3 regions of the Robertmurraya mesotrionivorans genome follow, and region 1 is predicted to be linked to each of the others. Evidence: riboswitches for the same ligand, from Rfam matches in the RefSeq annotation. Region 1 holds a riboswitch; each other region holds the start of a gene.
What was found. Region 1 has a riboswitch for thiamine pyrophosphate ahead of thiT (energy-coupled thiamine transporter ThiT). Riboswitches for the same ligand answer to the same signal wherever they lie in the genome.
Positions count from the first base shown of each region.

Region 1 (5,252 bases):
TACTTTGGCACAAATCTATAAAGTAAAAGATGGAGCCGGATTTAAAGGCGGCCCAGCTTATTATATGAGAAAACAACTCGGTTCCGTTGGACTTAGTAAAGTATTTGCCTTTGGTATCATATTTTCTTTTGGATTAACATTCATTGCTGTTCAAAGTAATGTTATTGCTGCTTCTTTTAACAGTTCATTTGGTTTTGATGGATTACTTGTAGGCATCGTATTAGCCATTTTAACGGCCGTAATTATATTTGGCGGAGTACAACGTGTCGCAAAGTTTTCGTCTGTTATCGTACCGATTATGGCATTCTTTTATATTATTTTAGCCGCATACATTATCATTACGAATATTCAGGAAGTACCAGGCGTTTTAGCACTTATTGTTAAAAATGCATTTGGGATCGACCAAGCAATTGGTGGTGGCATGGGTGCTGCGATTATGATGGGTGTAAAAAGAGGGTTATTCTCAAATGAAGCTGGTATGGGTAGTGCACCAAATGCTGCTGCGACTGCAGTTGTGTCTCACCCTGCAAAGCAAGGGTTTGTTCAAGCACTAGGTGTGTTCTTTGATACTCTTGTAGTTTGTACAGCTACAGCATTTATTATCTTACTGTCTGACTCTTATACGACAGGTCTTCAAGGTATTGAACTGACACAAGCATCTTTAGGTGAACATTTTGGAAGTTGGGCAAGTCTCTTCTTAACCTTTGCCATTTTTATGTTTGCATTTTCTTCAATTATTGGGAACTACTACTATGGGGAAGCAAATATAGAATTTGTTCATAAAAGTAAAGCTACCTTAATTATTTTCCGAATTCTAGCTGTTGGAATGGTCATTTTCGGTGCTGTTGCAAGCTTACAAATTGTTTGGGATTTGGCTGACTTAGCAATGGCCATTATGTCCTTTACAAACCTTATTGCCATTGGTTTACTTGGTAATATTGCTTTTAAAACACTTGATAATTACCTTGAACAACGTAAGCAAGGTCTTGACCCTGTGTTTTTTGAAGATAGTATCCCTGGATTAAAAGGGGTAGAGAGCTGGCCTAAACAAAAGCAAGAAACAACTGAAAAAGCTTAATCAAAAGACTGGGAATTCCCAGTCTTTTTCATTTCTTAATCCCCGCATAAGGAAATCATGAACTTGGAATAATACTCATGGTACCTAAGTGGAAGGATGATACGATTGAAATTAACTGGACTTTTATCTATTCTCATGCTTATTCAACAACCAGCCAATCACGATGTACTTACATTGATTGATAATGATCAACCCATAATGAGTGTAGATCGTGAAGAACTAGTTTTTCCTCTTCCCAATACTCCTCTTATGGACTTGCATCATCTTGACATCTTAACTGCTGAACTTTCCCAACAAGTATACATAGAGCCGAAAAATGCTTTTCTTGATGAACATGGAAATTTACAGCCAGAGCAGCTGGGATATCAACTCGATAAGAGAGCATTTCATACCCTATATCACTCCTATTTTTATAGTAAAGGTGCTAAAACGCTTAAAGTACCTAAAAAATCCATTTTCCCAGAGGTAGATAGTGAGTTATTGTCAAGAATTCGACAACAAGCGATCGGATATTATGTCACTTATTTCAATAGCTACAATACCTCAAGAACAAATAATATAAGAATATCATCCGAAGCGATAAATAACTACGTCCTATTTCCAGGTCAGACCTTTTCGTTCAATGAGGTGGTTGGTCAACGGACAAAAGAACGTGGATATACGCCAGCTCCTATTATTGTTCGAGGTGAGCTTTCTGAGGGGGTCGGCGGAGGTATTTGCCAAGTGTCTTCTACACTCTTTAATGCTGTGGATCGAGCAGGGTTAAAAATCGTGAAACGATATTCTCACTCCAAACGTGTCCCTTATGTTCCTCCAGGTCGCGATGCAACAGTCAGTTGGTATGGGCCTGACTTTGTTTTTATGAACAACTATAAGCATCCTATCTTAATACGTTCAAAAGTGAGAGGGGGTTCCGTATCCATACTTTTGTATACTTCAGACGATGTGAATGTTGAACTTAATCAAGTTCCAAGCATGTATCAATAAAAAACAAGGCTGTCCAATGAATGGGAGGATCCCACCCACTGGACAGCCAATTTTAATATAGATGAAAATACTTTGATCGAATGGAATCAGATAACAGTTCGGATACCGGGACGACCTTTATATGCTTCTGCTTAAATTCAGTCATTGACTCAGTAACACCTAACGAGCATACCTTACCTGATGTACCAACATGTCCAATTGCAACAGCGGTTCCCCTGCTCTCCGCAATCCTTGCAAGGATAAGCATTTGTTTTTTGACCTGATTCACAGAACAGATATCATCCAAAAACACGTCTCGCTTAATAAAAGGTACATTTAATTCCTCAGTGATTTCCTCAAATTTTGATTTTGGACTTGTTGCACTATCTACAATATATAGCTGCTTTTCCTTTGCTACTTCGACAATAATTCTGACAATCTCCTCATTTTCAACGACAAGCGAGCCCATATGATTATTTAATCCCATAGCATGAGGAACACTATCGATAGCATCAATGACTCTCTTTCTTACTTCTTCCTTTGATAAGTCATTCGTTATTGGCTTCGGCCCTAACCAAGAGGCCTTTCCCTTTTTTGGCTGCATAGGCAAATGTACCATAATCTCTAAGCCATTTTCATATGCCCATTCTGCATGCTTTTTAGAAAGTTCATTAAAAGGCATAATAGCCGCCGTTATTCTCACATCACCTTCTAGAAAATCCTTTACACCTCCCACACCACCGCCAAAATCGTCAATAATAATAGCTGCCTTTTTCACTTCCTGGCCATGCCCATGATGAGGGAACAGTGTAAAGATGACCAAAAAAATGATAAATGAAGTTTTTTTCATAAAATCCTCCATTTTAATGTTAGTTCTTGGGATAGTTTGTCTCATTGAGGAAAAACCATACAAAAAACTCGTCCAAAACATTGGACGAGTGTTAGATTACGATATTTTTTTCATGGTCTCTGAAGAGGAAACCCTTTTGTGGAGAAGAAATCTTGGTGAGCTAGACACTAATAAGAATAAAATAACGGAACAATAGATGGCTGCCCCAATCATTGTACCACCATTCACGCCTAGTGAAAATAAGAATGGAGACATCCCATCCGGTGCATATTCTCCCCAGAATAAAAATCCCGCGATAAAATGCCAAAAATAACGAGCCGCACTTCCGACGAATGTGGCAACTATCATCCATTGAAGGGCTTTCTTTTTATTTTCAGTAAGTGCTACCTGAATTTTTTTCATAAAGAAACCTGCAAATCCAATAAACGCAAAGGCCAGAAAATACTCAATGAAGCCCTGTAGCGGAGTTAGAATATAGGCATCACCCATGGCAATTTGTAATAGTCCCCATAAAAAGCCAGAAGCGGTTGCAGCAACGAATCCCCATCTAAAGGCAATAATTAAAATAGGTAGCATCGCAAATGAAATGGAAATATTAGGCGATAGCTTGATCGATGGAAGAAGGTCTAGAATTAATGCAAAGGCTGCAAAAAAAGATGCTTCAATCATCATGATTAATCGTTTGTTTCCCATATAAAAAATCTCCCCTTTTTGGAAACCTCAAGGAGAGCGTAGATAGACATGATTGCACGAAAAATTCAGTCAGTCCACATCCCTGCGCTAGAATTATCTAACAGGTTCAAAGGGTCAGAACAAACGTTCACTCTCAGCATGACGCTCCCCTTGTGGTTTCTTCGTATGTAGTTATAATTTCGTTTTCATTATATCATATAAAATTAAATAGAAAAGCATCTAGTTGGAACTAGATGCTTTTCATGTTTATATTTTAAATCGGCGAACTAGCTGTTGTAAGGTTTCGGCCATTCCTGATAGGTCTTGAGCACTTGCGGTTACTTCTTGGAGGGTAGCAACGTTTTCTTCTGTTCCGGCTGCTACTTCTCTAGTTGTTGCAACGCTTTCTTCTGCGATTCCTTTTACATCGTCAATTGCTTGTACGACATTTGAACTATGCATACTTAGTAGCTCGATGGCACATGAAACGTCTGATACCTTTTCAATTACGTCTCCCATTGACTCTCCAATAAGAGCAAACGCTTTCTTTGCATCCTGACTATATTCGAATCCTTCAGATACTTTGTGAGACTGTTCTTCCATTGCTGAAACGGCTAGATCCGTCTCAGATTGGATATAAGAAATCATTTTTGTAATTTGATCGGCTGATTTTTTTGATTCCTCCGCGAGCTTTCTTACTTCGTCAGCAACTACAGCAAATCCCTTGCCATGTTCACCTGCTCTTGCAGCTTCAATTGCGGCATTTAAGGCTAGCAAATTCGTCTGATCTGCAACAGTGGTAATCATATTAAGGATAGAAGTAATTTCATTCGAGCGTCTCCCTAACTGACGAATGATTTCTGAAGCATTCAAAACTCCATCATTGATAAGATTCATTTGGTTAACAACTTTTTCGATAGATAATGCTCCTTGATCTGTAACTTGAAACGTATTATCAGCTGTGACGAGCATTTTTTCACTACTTTTTGTAATTAAATTTATATTGCTAGACATCTCTTCAATCAATGTGTGAATTTTGGTTAAATGTTGTAGTTGCAGATCCATACCCTCTGAGTTTTGTTCAACAATATGAGAAATTTGTTCACTTGCTTGAGTACTGTCCTGCGCACTTGTACTTAGTTGTTCACTACTAGCTGCAACTTGAGCTGATGAATCTCTAACTTGAACAACTACTTCTCTTAATCCAGAAACCATTAAGTTGACAGACTGTATCATTGCCCCTATTTCATCTTTATTTTTCACTTGTATCTCATCAATAGAAAGGTCTCCGCTCGCAACCTTCTCAATAGCTTTAGATGCATAAACAATTGGTTTTGCAATCTGTAGACTTATAATTGTCGCTAGTGCTAATGCCACAAGAATCGCAGATACACTTATTACAATCATTATTGTGACAATTCCATCTATTTTTTTTGTGGTCAAGCTACTCGCATGGTCTAAATGTTTTTCCTGAATAGATAGAAGTTCATTTACTTTTGCATTAAACTGCATACCTAACGTTTGTGCAGTTGATTTTGCTAGAATTAAATAACCTAATTCATCATTGTCTTTCTTCATTTGTATTTGGTCTTGAGCAAACTTCGAATCATTTTTTGACATTTCCTCAAGAGCAGTTAACGTATTTAATAACTCCTTATCAGTGATTGTTGTTTTTAATTTCTTCAT
Region 1 is NZ_JBPCCH010000005.1:80,794-86,045, reverse strand. Features, by position in the region: gene ACRX5O_RS10745 (alanine/glycine:cation symporter family protein) at 1-1,078, shown strand, start outside; gene ACRX5O_RS10740 (VanW family protein) at 1,175-2,065, shown strand; gene ACRX5O_RS10735 (divergent polysaccharide deacetylase family protein) at 2,118-2,894, opposite strand; gene thiT (energy-coupled thiamine transporter ThiT) at 2,991-3,587, opposite strand; TPP riboswitch at 3,650-3,748, opposite strand; gene ACRX5O_RS10725 (methyl-accepting chemotaxis protein) at 3,834-5,252, opposite strand, start outside.

Region 2 (5,252 bases), on a different contig from region 1:
CGGCGAGGGAACAGCCCTTTGCTTCTGCCCCTTCGCTTCTTCCTAACAAGTAAAATCCATCTTTTTCTGCAATCCCCAAGTCCTCCGCCATAACCCCAAGGACCGAATGGAAGTTGGCTAAATCATAATGAACGAGAATTCCTCGCTCTCCATCTTGTACACACAAACCATTTTCCGGATTGATGACAACTGTTCTTACCCAATGAGGGGCTTTTTGTCGACCAGATCCGTTTTGATCGTAGAACTGGGAGCTTAGTTCAGTCATTCCATACATGTTCACACAATCCTCAACGGGTAAGTTAAACGCTTCTGCCACCATTTGTTTAAATTGATCTGAACTCATTTCGATGGCTCGACCCTTAGAACCACCTGTATCCATTAAACGGCTTCCTTTTGGTAATTGAAATCGGAGGTTTTTGTCTTTCGTGTACTCAACAAAATGGATAAAGGAAAACGTAGCCCCTAACAAATATACAGGGGTGTTTGTACGTTCAGATTCTTCAATGAACGAGACAAGCTTTTCGAAATCATAAGCTCCATTGCTAGCGATATAAACACTCTCCTCTGTTCCGTAGTTGCGAATGGCTGTATACAAATACTGTGACAGAGAGGAATTTGGCATTTCCGTTGGATTCGGAAATAGTATAGCCATTTTCACTAGGTTCTTGTCTTTCATGATATTTTCTTCAAAATGAGTTTTCATTGAAGAAGTCCACACCTCTAAGTCACGGTGAAAATTTCTCCCTTGATTTCCACTTGTCGTTCCGCTTGTTTGAAAATACGTCTCCGCCTCTTCAATCGGTGTACAAGCAATGTCGGCCTCCTTAAAAGCACTTACTGGTACAGGAGGAATTTGCTGATACGATTCAACCATCGATGGGTTAATCTTTCTTGATCGACAAAACTTCCTGTAAATACGATTATTTTCGTACTGATAGGCGAAAACCTGTAAAGCTAATGAATCAAATGAATCTCTTTCTTCATCTTCAATAAAAGTGAGAATTCTTTGCTTGATATCTTCATAGTGCATGATGTGGCTCTCCTTATGATGAATGTGTCAGTATCTCCCAATCTTTTACGACAGGTTGGTAGCCAAGTTCTCTTAATGATTCCTTTACCTCAGCCACACTTCTTTTGTCCGATATTTCAAATTGGCTATGTGTGTGTTCTTTATTGGCATAGCCCCCAACAACGGTTGATGAGGCGGCAGACATTTTGGTCACTCCCAATGGAAGTAAGTGACGTCTTAGATCCGCGCTTTCTCTCGTTGATAGAGTCATACCTGCACGTGGTAAAAATAAACGGGATGCTAGCATTGCTTGAACCAAATTTTTATCTGTTACATCAACCTTTGGTTGAAAGCCACCAAGGTTTGGCCGAATTCGAGGAAATGATAGAGCAATATCCGTTTCAAGATAATTTCTTTGTAAATAATGACCATGAAGTCCAGTGAAAAAGACTTCCTTTCTCCACTCATCCATTCCTAGTAGTGCTCCGATATTGACGGATCTCATGCCAGCTTGAGCACCTCTTTCTGGTGCATCTAGTCGATAGCGATAATTCCGTTTCGGTCCCTTTAAGTGATGCTCTTTATAGATTTCTTCGTTGTACACCTCTTGATATACGGTTAATCCATCAATACCACGAGCAACAAGTGTTCGGTACTCTTCAGTGTCTAATGGCTGTATCTCAATGGATAAAGAAGAAAAATACTTTTTCATCACATCAATCGTTTCACACAAATAATCGACTGAGGAATGTAGGCGAGATTCTCCCGTTAGCAGGATAATATGGCGTAAACCCATTTTGACAAGCGCCTTCGATTCTTCTTCAATTTCAGACAATGTCAGTTTTCTACGTGGAAAGTCGTTATCGATACTAAAGCTGCAGTACGTACATTTGTTCACACAATAATCGGTTAAATATAGTGGTGCGTATAATTGAATCGTACGTCCAAAATGCTGTACGGTACGGTTATGAGCGATTTGTGCCATTTCTTCTAAACAATTTTCAGCTGCTGGAGATAAAAGAATTAAAAAGTCTTCTGTATGAAGTCTCTCTTTTTGCAAAACCTTTTTTACGTCTTGAGTGGTGATGGAGGAAAAAAAGTCGTCAAATGGGTAATTTTTTATTTTTACATATTCATCATAAAATGACATTTCACTCACCTACCCTAAAAATCCTGTTAATGGAGATGACGCTTGTGCTGTCGTTGTCGTCGGTCCTACTCCACTTAGGTAGGCTTTCCTTCCAGCCTTGACTGCTAGATCAAAGGCGATGGCCATTTCAACGGGATCCTTTGCTGTAGAAATGGCTGTATTTACCAGTACAGCGGCTGCCCCCATTTCCATCGCTTCGGCTGCTTCAGATGGCTTTCCGATTCCTGCATCAACAATGATTGGAAGCTCTATTTCTTCTATTAAAATTTGGATCAGTTCCTTCGTCCGAATTCCTCGATTTGAACCGATCGGAGATCCAAGTGGCATGATGGCTGCTGCTCCAGCATTTTGCATCGCTTTTGCTGCCATTAAGTCAGGGCTCATATAAGGTAGAACGACAAACCCTTCATTCGCTAGGATGTCAGTTGCCTTAGCCGTTTCGTAATTGTCGGGAAGCAAGTACTTTTGGTCGGAAATGACTTCGATTTTAATCCAATTACCCATACCGGCTGCTCTTGCAAGTCGTGCAATTCGAACCGCTTCGTCTGCGGTTCTTGCTCCCGATGTGTTCGGAAGTAAAATCATGTCTTTAGGAATGTCTTCTAGAATGTTCTCTTCTCCAGTAGCATTCAAGTCGACTCGTCTTAAAGCGACAGTAACAACCTGTGAACCGGATTGAGTTAGTGCTTCTTTCATTAGCTTGTGATTATAAAATTTGCCTGTTCCTGTTAGTAGACGGTTATGTAGCTGTGTGTTTCCAATCGTTAATAAGTCGGTCATTGTGGTTCCTCCTATAGGTTTGTTTTGGATAACAAAAAAGACTTACCAATCTTGGCAAGTCTTCACATTCTTACATGGAGCTCTTCCTCATAATAGAGCTCACGCAAAATGATTGCTTCCCTACGTTGGTTCTAACCAAATCAGGTTCAAGGGTTGGAAAGTTTCCTCTCAGCCTTAAGGCACCCCTAGCTAATTTTGTATTTTATTTGATTCCGATTTTTGCTTTATTTCGTTTGTAAGCCCAATGATTGGTTGGACCGTGACCGGATCCAATGTTTAGATCATCCTCAATGGCTGCCTGTATAAAGTCTTTTGCCACTTGCACCGCTTGAACAACCGGGCTTCCTTTTGCGAGTTGTGCGGTTATCGCAGCGGAAAAGGTACAGCCTGTGCCATGAGTATTTTTTGTGGAAATACGACTCGAAGTAAAGGTGTGAAATTGCTGTCCATCATATAAAAGATCAATCATTTCTTCACTTCCTTGATCATGGCCGCCCTTAATCATGACAGATTCAGCACCCATGACATGAAGCAATTTTGCTGCTTGCTTTCGGTCATCCATCGTCTCAATTTTTATTCCTGTAAGCACCTCTGCTTCGGGAATATTTGGAGTAACGATAGTCGCGAGTGGCAGTAATTTTTCTTTTAATGCTTTTACTGCTTCGTTTTGTAAAAGTGAAGCTCCACCTTTTGCAATCATCACCGGATCTACGACGATGTGTTTCATCTCATAAAATTCTATAAATCTCGCAACCGCCTCAATGGTGTCACTGTTAAATAACATCCCGGTTTTGATCGCATCTGGACGCAAATCTTCAGCAATCGATTGGAGTTGTTCTTTAATTCCTTCCAAAAGAACACTATAGACACCTTGTACCCCTGTTGTGTTTTGTGCGGTTACAGCTGTTATCACTGACATTCCGTACACATCTAGTTCTTGAAATGTCTTCAGATCGGCCTGTATGCCAGCCCCTCCACCACTATCTGAACCTGCAATGGTTAATGCCTTATTTACCATAGTGAATGACCTCTCTTTGACTAAAATTCATCAACTAATCTACGTAAAAGCTTGGTATGCTGTTGGATATGACTGGTTCGACAAATATCGGAAATGATCGCTAGGCCATTTGCTCCTGCTTTCATAACGGTTTCTCCGTTGACAGAATTAATTCCACCAATCGCAACAAGAGGCAGAGAGATTCCTGCGTTACGAAATTCAGAAAAGATATCCAAGTTTTGTTGTTTTTCGGTATCCTCTTTTGAAATCGTAGGATACATCGGTCCAATTCCTAAGTAATCAGCTCCGTCTCGAACAGCTTGAAGTCCCTCTTCAACCGTATGAGTTGATACACCAAGAATTTTGTTAGGACCGATTGTCTCTCTCACATATTTTGCATTTTCATCGTCCTGGCCAACATGAACTCCATCAGCATCAAGAGCAATAGCGAGTGGTAAATCATCATTGACGATAAATGGTATCCTATGTTTCGCGCAGAGTTCTCGTAGTTTTTTTCCAAGCTCGTACTTCTCTATCTCTCCAAGAGAATTGCTCCCTTTTTCTCGGTATTGAAAGCACGTTATTCCACCTTCAATCGCTAAAGCTAACGTTTCTTCAGGTGTTCGATCCATGCAATCTTGACTGCCCATAATAAAATACAGTTTTAGAAATTCCATTTTCCCTATGCTCCTTATATGGTTGTGACTTTTGAATACACTTTGGCAAGGTCTACCACATCAGAGGATGAAGTGAGCATAAGTTGGTTAAGAAATTCCATCTGGAAAGTGCCTACATGATGGTCTCCTGTCGCTAAAACTGCACGCTCAGCAACTGCTCCATAAAAGGCTGAGGCTCCTGCAGCCGCTAGTAAATGATTAGTTTCAACACTTACAAACGCTCCTACGACTGATGAAAATAAGCAACCAGTCCCAGTTACTTTTGTTAGAAGGGGATGCCCGTTTGAAATAATAATCGATTCTTCACCATCAGAAACAACATCGTCTTTTCCGGTAACCACAACGGTCATATGTAATTTTTGTGCTGCAATACGAGCGAGATCTGCGATATTGCCTTCACCTGTTCCTACGTCAACTCCGCGTGTCTGCCATTCTTCTCCAATCACGTTGGCCACCTCGGCAGCATTTCCACGTAATATGCTAACGTTCACTTCAGATAGAAGTCGTTTAACGGTATTTGTGCGGTATGGTGTTGCACCAGCTCCAACAGGATCAAGCACGACTGGAACTCCTTTTTCATTCGCAGCTTTACCAGCGATGATCATCGCTTCTACTTCAGGTTCCCTTAATGTGCCGATA
Region 2 is NZ_JBPCCH010000002.1:130,982-136,233, forward strand. Features, by position in the region: gene ACRX5O_RS04740 (LuxE/PaaK family acyltransferase) at 1-1,030, opposite strand, end outside; gene thiH (2-iminoacetate synthase ThiH) at 1,044-2,159, opposite strand; gene ACRX5O_RS04750 (thiazole synthase) at 2,169-2,939, opposite strand; TPP riboswitch at 3,040-3,136, opposite strand; gene thiD (bifunctional hydroxymethylpyrimidine kinase/phosphomethylpyrimidine kinase) at 3,142-3,957, opposite strand; gene thiE (thiamine phosphate synthase) at 3,978-4,613, opposite strand; gene thiM (hydroxyethylthiazole kinase) at 4,628-5,252, opposite strand, start outside.
Region 2: it holds a riboswitch for thiamine pyrophosphate, as region 1 does, so the genes downstream of both, ACRX5O_RS04750 (thiazole synthase) here and thiT (energy-coupled thiamine transporter ThiT) in region 1, are expected to answer to the same signal.

Region 3 (5,252 bases), on a different contig from region 1:
CCATATTATAAAGAAGCACAATATCGTATGCAAATAAGCGCTGTATTCAAACTCTCTGCTAAAAAAGCTTCCCCATTATTGGAGAAGCTTACATAAAAAGTATTCTTATAGTTGTAGATTTAGATATTGATCCCCTGCTTTTGGTTTTCCAATAAAATACCCTTGAGCTAGGTTCATCCCGAGGTCTCTACACAACTCTAGTTCTTCCATTCTTTCAATTCCTTCTGCCAGAACTTGAATGTTTAGGTCTTGTGCAACTAGTTGAACTTCCCTTAAAAACTTTTGTTTCTGCCTATCTTGATCGCAGTGGTCAATATAGCTTCGGTCAATTTTTACATAATCGGGATGTAGCAGTTCTAGCATGTCTATTGTAGAAAAGCCTGAGCCTACATCATCAAGGGCTACCTTCATCCCCTGTTTTTTGTAAGTGATAAACACCTTTTGCAAATGTTCAACATCTTCGATTTTCTCTGTCTCTACAACCTCAAACACTAAATCTGTTGGATCAATTCCATATCTATTAACTAGATGAAAGGTATGCTGTAGACAAAATTCCGGATTATAAATGGTCGATGGCAAAAAATTAATAAAGCTTTTGACCCCTTTTTTTATATACTTTCTACGAGTCTGTATGGCCACCTCTCTTGCCCTTTGGTCGAGCATCGATAGTAGCCCTGTTTTTTCTGCCACCTGAAATAGCTGTCCTGGTGGCATTTGGTTCATGCCATTCGTACGTAAAAGAGATTCAAATGCAAATAATTGGTTGTTCTGTAAATCGATGATTGGTTGTATATGTCCAATTAACTCCCCAGTTTGAATTACTTGAACAATCTCCCGATTTTTTACTCTCTCTAATAAAACAGGTAAAGACGTCAATAATATTGGCTTTACCCTTTCACTCGATAAAGCTGCTTTTACTTCCGGACGATTTTTCAGATCTATAGTCAGTGTATTTAAATGGTCTTCTAATTCTTGAAACGAAGAGTATTCATACTCAGTAAAAGTATTCTCATTATTCATCCCCTCGATAAATAAGTACCCTGAGGTATCAATTTTGTAACTAACTCCGCATTCGGTACATTTTTTCATAGAAGCTCCTCCAGGTCTTAAGAATCAATACTATTATACCAAAAGCAGAGTTTTTTCCTAGAAAAAAGAAGCCCTCAAAACACGAGGACTTCTAGGTACTTATTGGTAATCATCCATAGGATTATAAAGTGTAATGTCTGGATTTTTTTCTTGGAACCAGCGAAGAGCAAAATCGTTTTCGAAAAGAAATACTTTCTTATCATAGCGATCCTTTACTAATAGGCTTCGACTGCTAGAAAGATTTTCATTAATTTCTTCATTTTCAACCCAACGGACGATTTTTGAACCTAATCTTTCCATTAATACTTCTGCATTGTACTCGTTTCTCATCCTATGCTCAAACACCTCAAATTGGAGTTGACCAACGGCCCCTAACAAATAATCATCTGTTCGAACCGTACGGAAGAGCTGAATGGCACCTTCCTGAACAAGCTGCTGAATTCCTTTATGAAAAGACTTTTGCTTCATTACGTTTTTAGCAGAAACTCGAACAAAGAGTTCAGGAGTAAATTGTGGAAGCTTTTCGTATTGAAAGTTGTTTTTCCCAACTGTCAATGTATCTCCAATTTGGTACGTACCTGGATCGTACAAACCAATAATATCTCCACTAACCGCTTCATCAACCGTGTTTCTGTCATCAGCCATAAACTGTGTTGATTGAGAAAGCTTCATTGACTTTCCTAAGCGTGGAATATTGACTGTCATCCCTCTTTCAAATTTTCCTGAACAAACACGTAAAAATGCAATTCTGTCCCTGTGAGCAGGATTCATATTTGCTTGAATCTTAAAAATAAAGCCTGAGAAATCCTCTGATAACGGATCAATTTCCCCTTCTGTAGATTCCCGAGCTTGAGGTGCAGGAGCAAATTGAAGATATGTTTCTAGAAAAGTTTGAACACCAAAGTTCGCTAGGGCGCTACCGAAGAATACAGGTGTTAGTTCCCCATTTGCTATTCTTTCACGAGAAAATTCATTTCCCGCTTCATTTAAAAGCATAATTTCCTCCAACGTTTGGTCATACAAGGAGTATTGCTTTAGTTTATGATCTCCCTCGATTTCTCCATCTTCATTTAACGGAACAAATCGTTCTTCCTCTTCCACACGGAATTGTTCGATTCGCTTGTAGAAACGGTCATATATACCGAGAAATTCTTTCCCCATACCGATCGGCCAGTTCATCGGATATGATTCTATTCCCATAACCTCTTCTAGCTCAGCTAATAGTTCTAATGGAGACTTCCCCTGACGATCAAGCTTATTGATAAAGGTAAAAATCGGAATACCTCTCATTCGACACACTTTAAATAGCTTTAAGGTTTGCTCCTCAATCCCTTTTGCTGAATCGATAATCATGACCGCACTATCAACAGCTGTAAGAGTACGATACGTATCTTCACTGAAGTCTTGGTGACCTGGTGTATCAAGAATATTCACTCGACAGTCATTATAATCAAATTGCATCACACTCGACGTAACGGAAATACCACGTTGTTTTTCAATTTCCATCCAATCGCTCGTTGCAAACTTACCCGTTTTCTTTCCTTTAACTGTTCCCGCATCACGAATTGCACCACCAAATAACAATAACTTTTCTGTTAATGTCGTTTTCCCAGCATCCGGGTGGGAAATGATCGCAAATGTGCGACGCGATTGTACATCATCTTTAAAATTTTTTGCCATTATAGAAATTCCTTTCTTTCCTTACACAAATTCATCCATAACTTCAATCTTATCGTGACTGTATGAAGTTTGCAATGTGTTCTTTACAAAAGCGATAACAAACATATCATTATGTTCATCTATTCAAGAAAGTTCTTCCTTTTCAAGAAAATAATTTCTGCTATAATGAGATAGAAATCAAACTAAATAGGTAAGAATTGTAGGGGGACCGGTTGAAGACCGGTTGAGAGTGCATCCAATTGATGCTGACCCTTTGAACCTGATCTGGATGATACCAGCGTAGGGAACATATTCTTTAAACAATAAACTTGTTTAAATATATGCGCCCGGTTCAAAAACTGCGGCGTTTTTTGACGTCTATAAGTCCAGTTCATATTCCTACTTATACCATTGGAGGAGAAAGTAATGACAAAATGGATAGCTGCATTAGCAGCTTCTGTATTACTCGCAGGATGTTCAGGAACAAATGAACAACAAACAGAAAAGGAGGAATCAAGTGCTGAATTAAAAAAAGTGACTGTCGTTCTTGATTGGACTCCAAATACAAATCACACAGGGCTATATGTCGCAAAAGAAAAAGGCTTTTTTGAAGTGGAAGGTCTTGATGTGACCATTCAGATGCCTGGAGAGGCTGGTGCTGACCAACTTGTTGCTTCTGAGAAAGCAGACTTTGGTGTAGGTTATCAAGAGGGCATTACACAGGCTAGAGTACAAGGGGTACCGCTTGTTTCTATAGCTGCGGTCATTCAACACAACACATCTGGTTTCGCATCACCGGCATCTAAAAATATTCAATCTCCTAAGGATTTTGAAGGAAAAACATATGGTGGTTGGGGTTCACCTGTTGAAGAATCCGTCATCGACTCACTTATGAAGCAGGAACAAGCAGATGTAGAAAAGGTGAATATTGTAAACATAGGCGATGCAGACTTCTTTACCGCTGTTGAACGTGATATTGACTTTGCATGGATATACTACGGTTGGACAGGCGTGGAAGCGGAATTACGAGGAGAAGACATAAATATGGTCTACTTAACCGATTACTCCGAAAAGCTAGACTACTATACACCTGTGTTAACAACTAGTGAAAACATGATTAACAACGATCCAGAAACAGTAAAAGCTTTTGTTAAAGCGGCTTCAAAAGGCTATGAATTTGCTATCGACAATCCTTCCGATGCGGCGGACGTCCTAATCAAAGCTGCTCCTGAGCTTGACGCAGAGCTTGTTAAGAAAAGTCAGGAATGGCTTGCAACCAAATATCAAGACGATGCAGACCAATGGGGTCAGCAACGTTTAGAAGTATGGGAAAACTATGCTTCTTGGATGCTTGAAAATGGGTTACTAGAATCAGAGTTAGATGCAGAAAAAGCCTTTACTAATGAATTTTTACCACAATAGGAGTTGGTCATATGGCAAACGCGCTTGTTAGTATACAAATTATCCCTAAGACAAAAAACGGTGAAAATGTGATTCCTTACGTAGATGAAGCAATAGCCATTATTGATGCGTCAGGAGTAAAGTATGAGGTTCATCCCTTGGAAACAACTATGGAGGGTGATCTTCAGGAACTTTTTGCAGTCATTACGAAAATGAACGAAAAGATGATTGAAATGGGAAGCAGCAATGTTATTTCGCAGGTGAAGATTCTTTATCAACCAGGTGGAATAAAAATGGATACACTTACGGAGAAATATCGTTCATGATACAAAAATTACAAAAAGGGTGGAGACCAATTTTTGTTCTCCTCCTTTTATTCATTGGCTGGGAATTCACCGCAAGAATTACTCAGGTTCCAACTTGGCTTCTCCCAACTCCATCACAAATTTTTAACGAACTCATAAATGGTTGGAGCAGTGTCTCTGTACATCTTACATCCACCATTCAGCTTATTTTTCTAGGCTTTGTTTCTGGAGTTACCGTAGGTCTGTTAACTGCCTTTATTTTACATAATATTCCTTTTTTAAAAGAATCTTTATATCCGCTTCTCATTTTATCGCAAAATATACCCATTATCGTACTTGCTCCACTTCTTGTTATATGGTTCGGCTTCGGTCTATTACCAAAATTAATTGTTATCACTCTGGTTTGTTTCTTTCCAATTACGATTTCAGCCATGGATGGATTTCGCCAGGTTGCTCCAGATCTCTTCCATTATATGCAAATGGCAGGAGCAACAAAACGACAGTTATTTTGGAAACTTGAGTTTCCGTTTGCCCTTCCCTCAATCTTTTCAGGTCTGAAAATTTCAGCGACTTACAGTGTCATGGGAGCCGTTATATCTGAATGGTTAGGATCAGAAAATGGTATTGGAGTCTATATGACACTCTCTTCCTCATCGTTTCGAACAGATCGCGTGTTTGTTGCCATTTTTCTCATTATGGCATTAAGTTTGTTATTTTTTATCATGATTAATTGTTTGGAGAGATTTATAATTCGTTGGAAAGCTGAGGGGAACAATCGTGGAGCATCTTGAATTACAA
Region 3 is NZ_JBPCCH010000007.1:98,317-103,568, reverse strand. Features, by position in the region: gene ACRX5O_RS13285 (EAL domain-containing protein) at 106-1,089, opposite strand; gene ACRX5O_RS13280 (peptide chain release factor 3) at 1,189-2,769, opposite strand; TPP riboswitch at 2,961-3,072, shown strand; gene ACRX5O_RS13275 (ABC transporter substrate-binding protein) at 3,175-4,170, shown strand; gene ACRX5O_RS13270 (thiamine-binding protein) at 4,182-4,475, shown strand; gene ACRX5O_RS13265 (ABC transporter permease) at 4,472-5,245, shown strand; gene ACRX5O_RS13260 (ABC transporter ATP-binding protein) at 5,232-5,252, shown strand, end outside.
Region 3: it holds a riboswitch for thiamine pyrophosphate, as region 1 does, so the genes downstream of both, ACRX5O_RS13275 (ABC transporter substrate-binding protein) here and thiT (energy-coupled thiamine transporter ThiT) in region 1, are expected to answer to the same signal.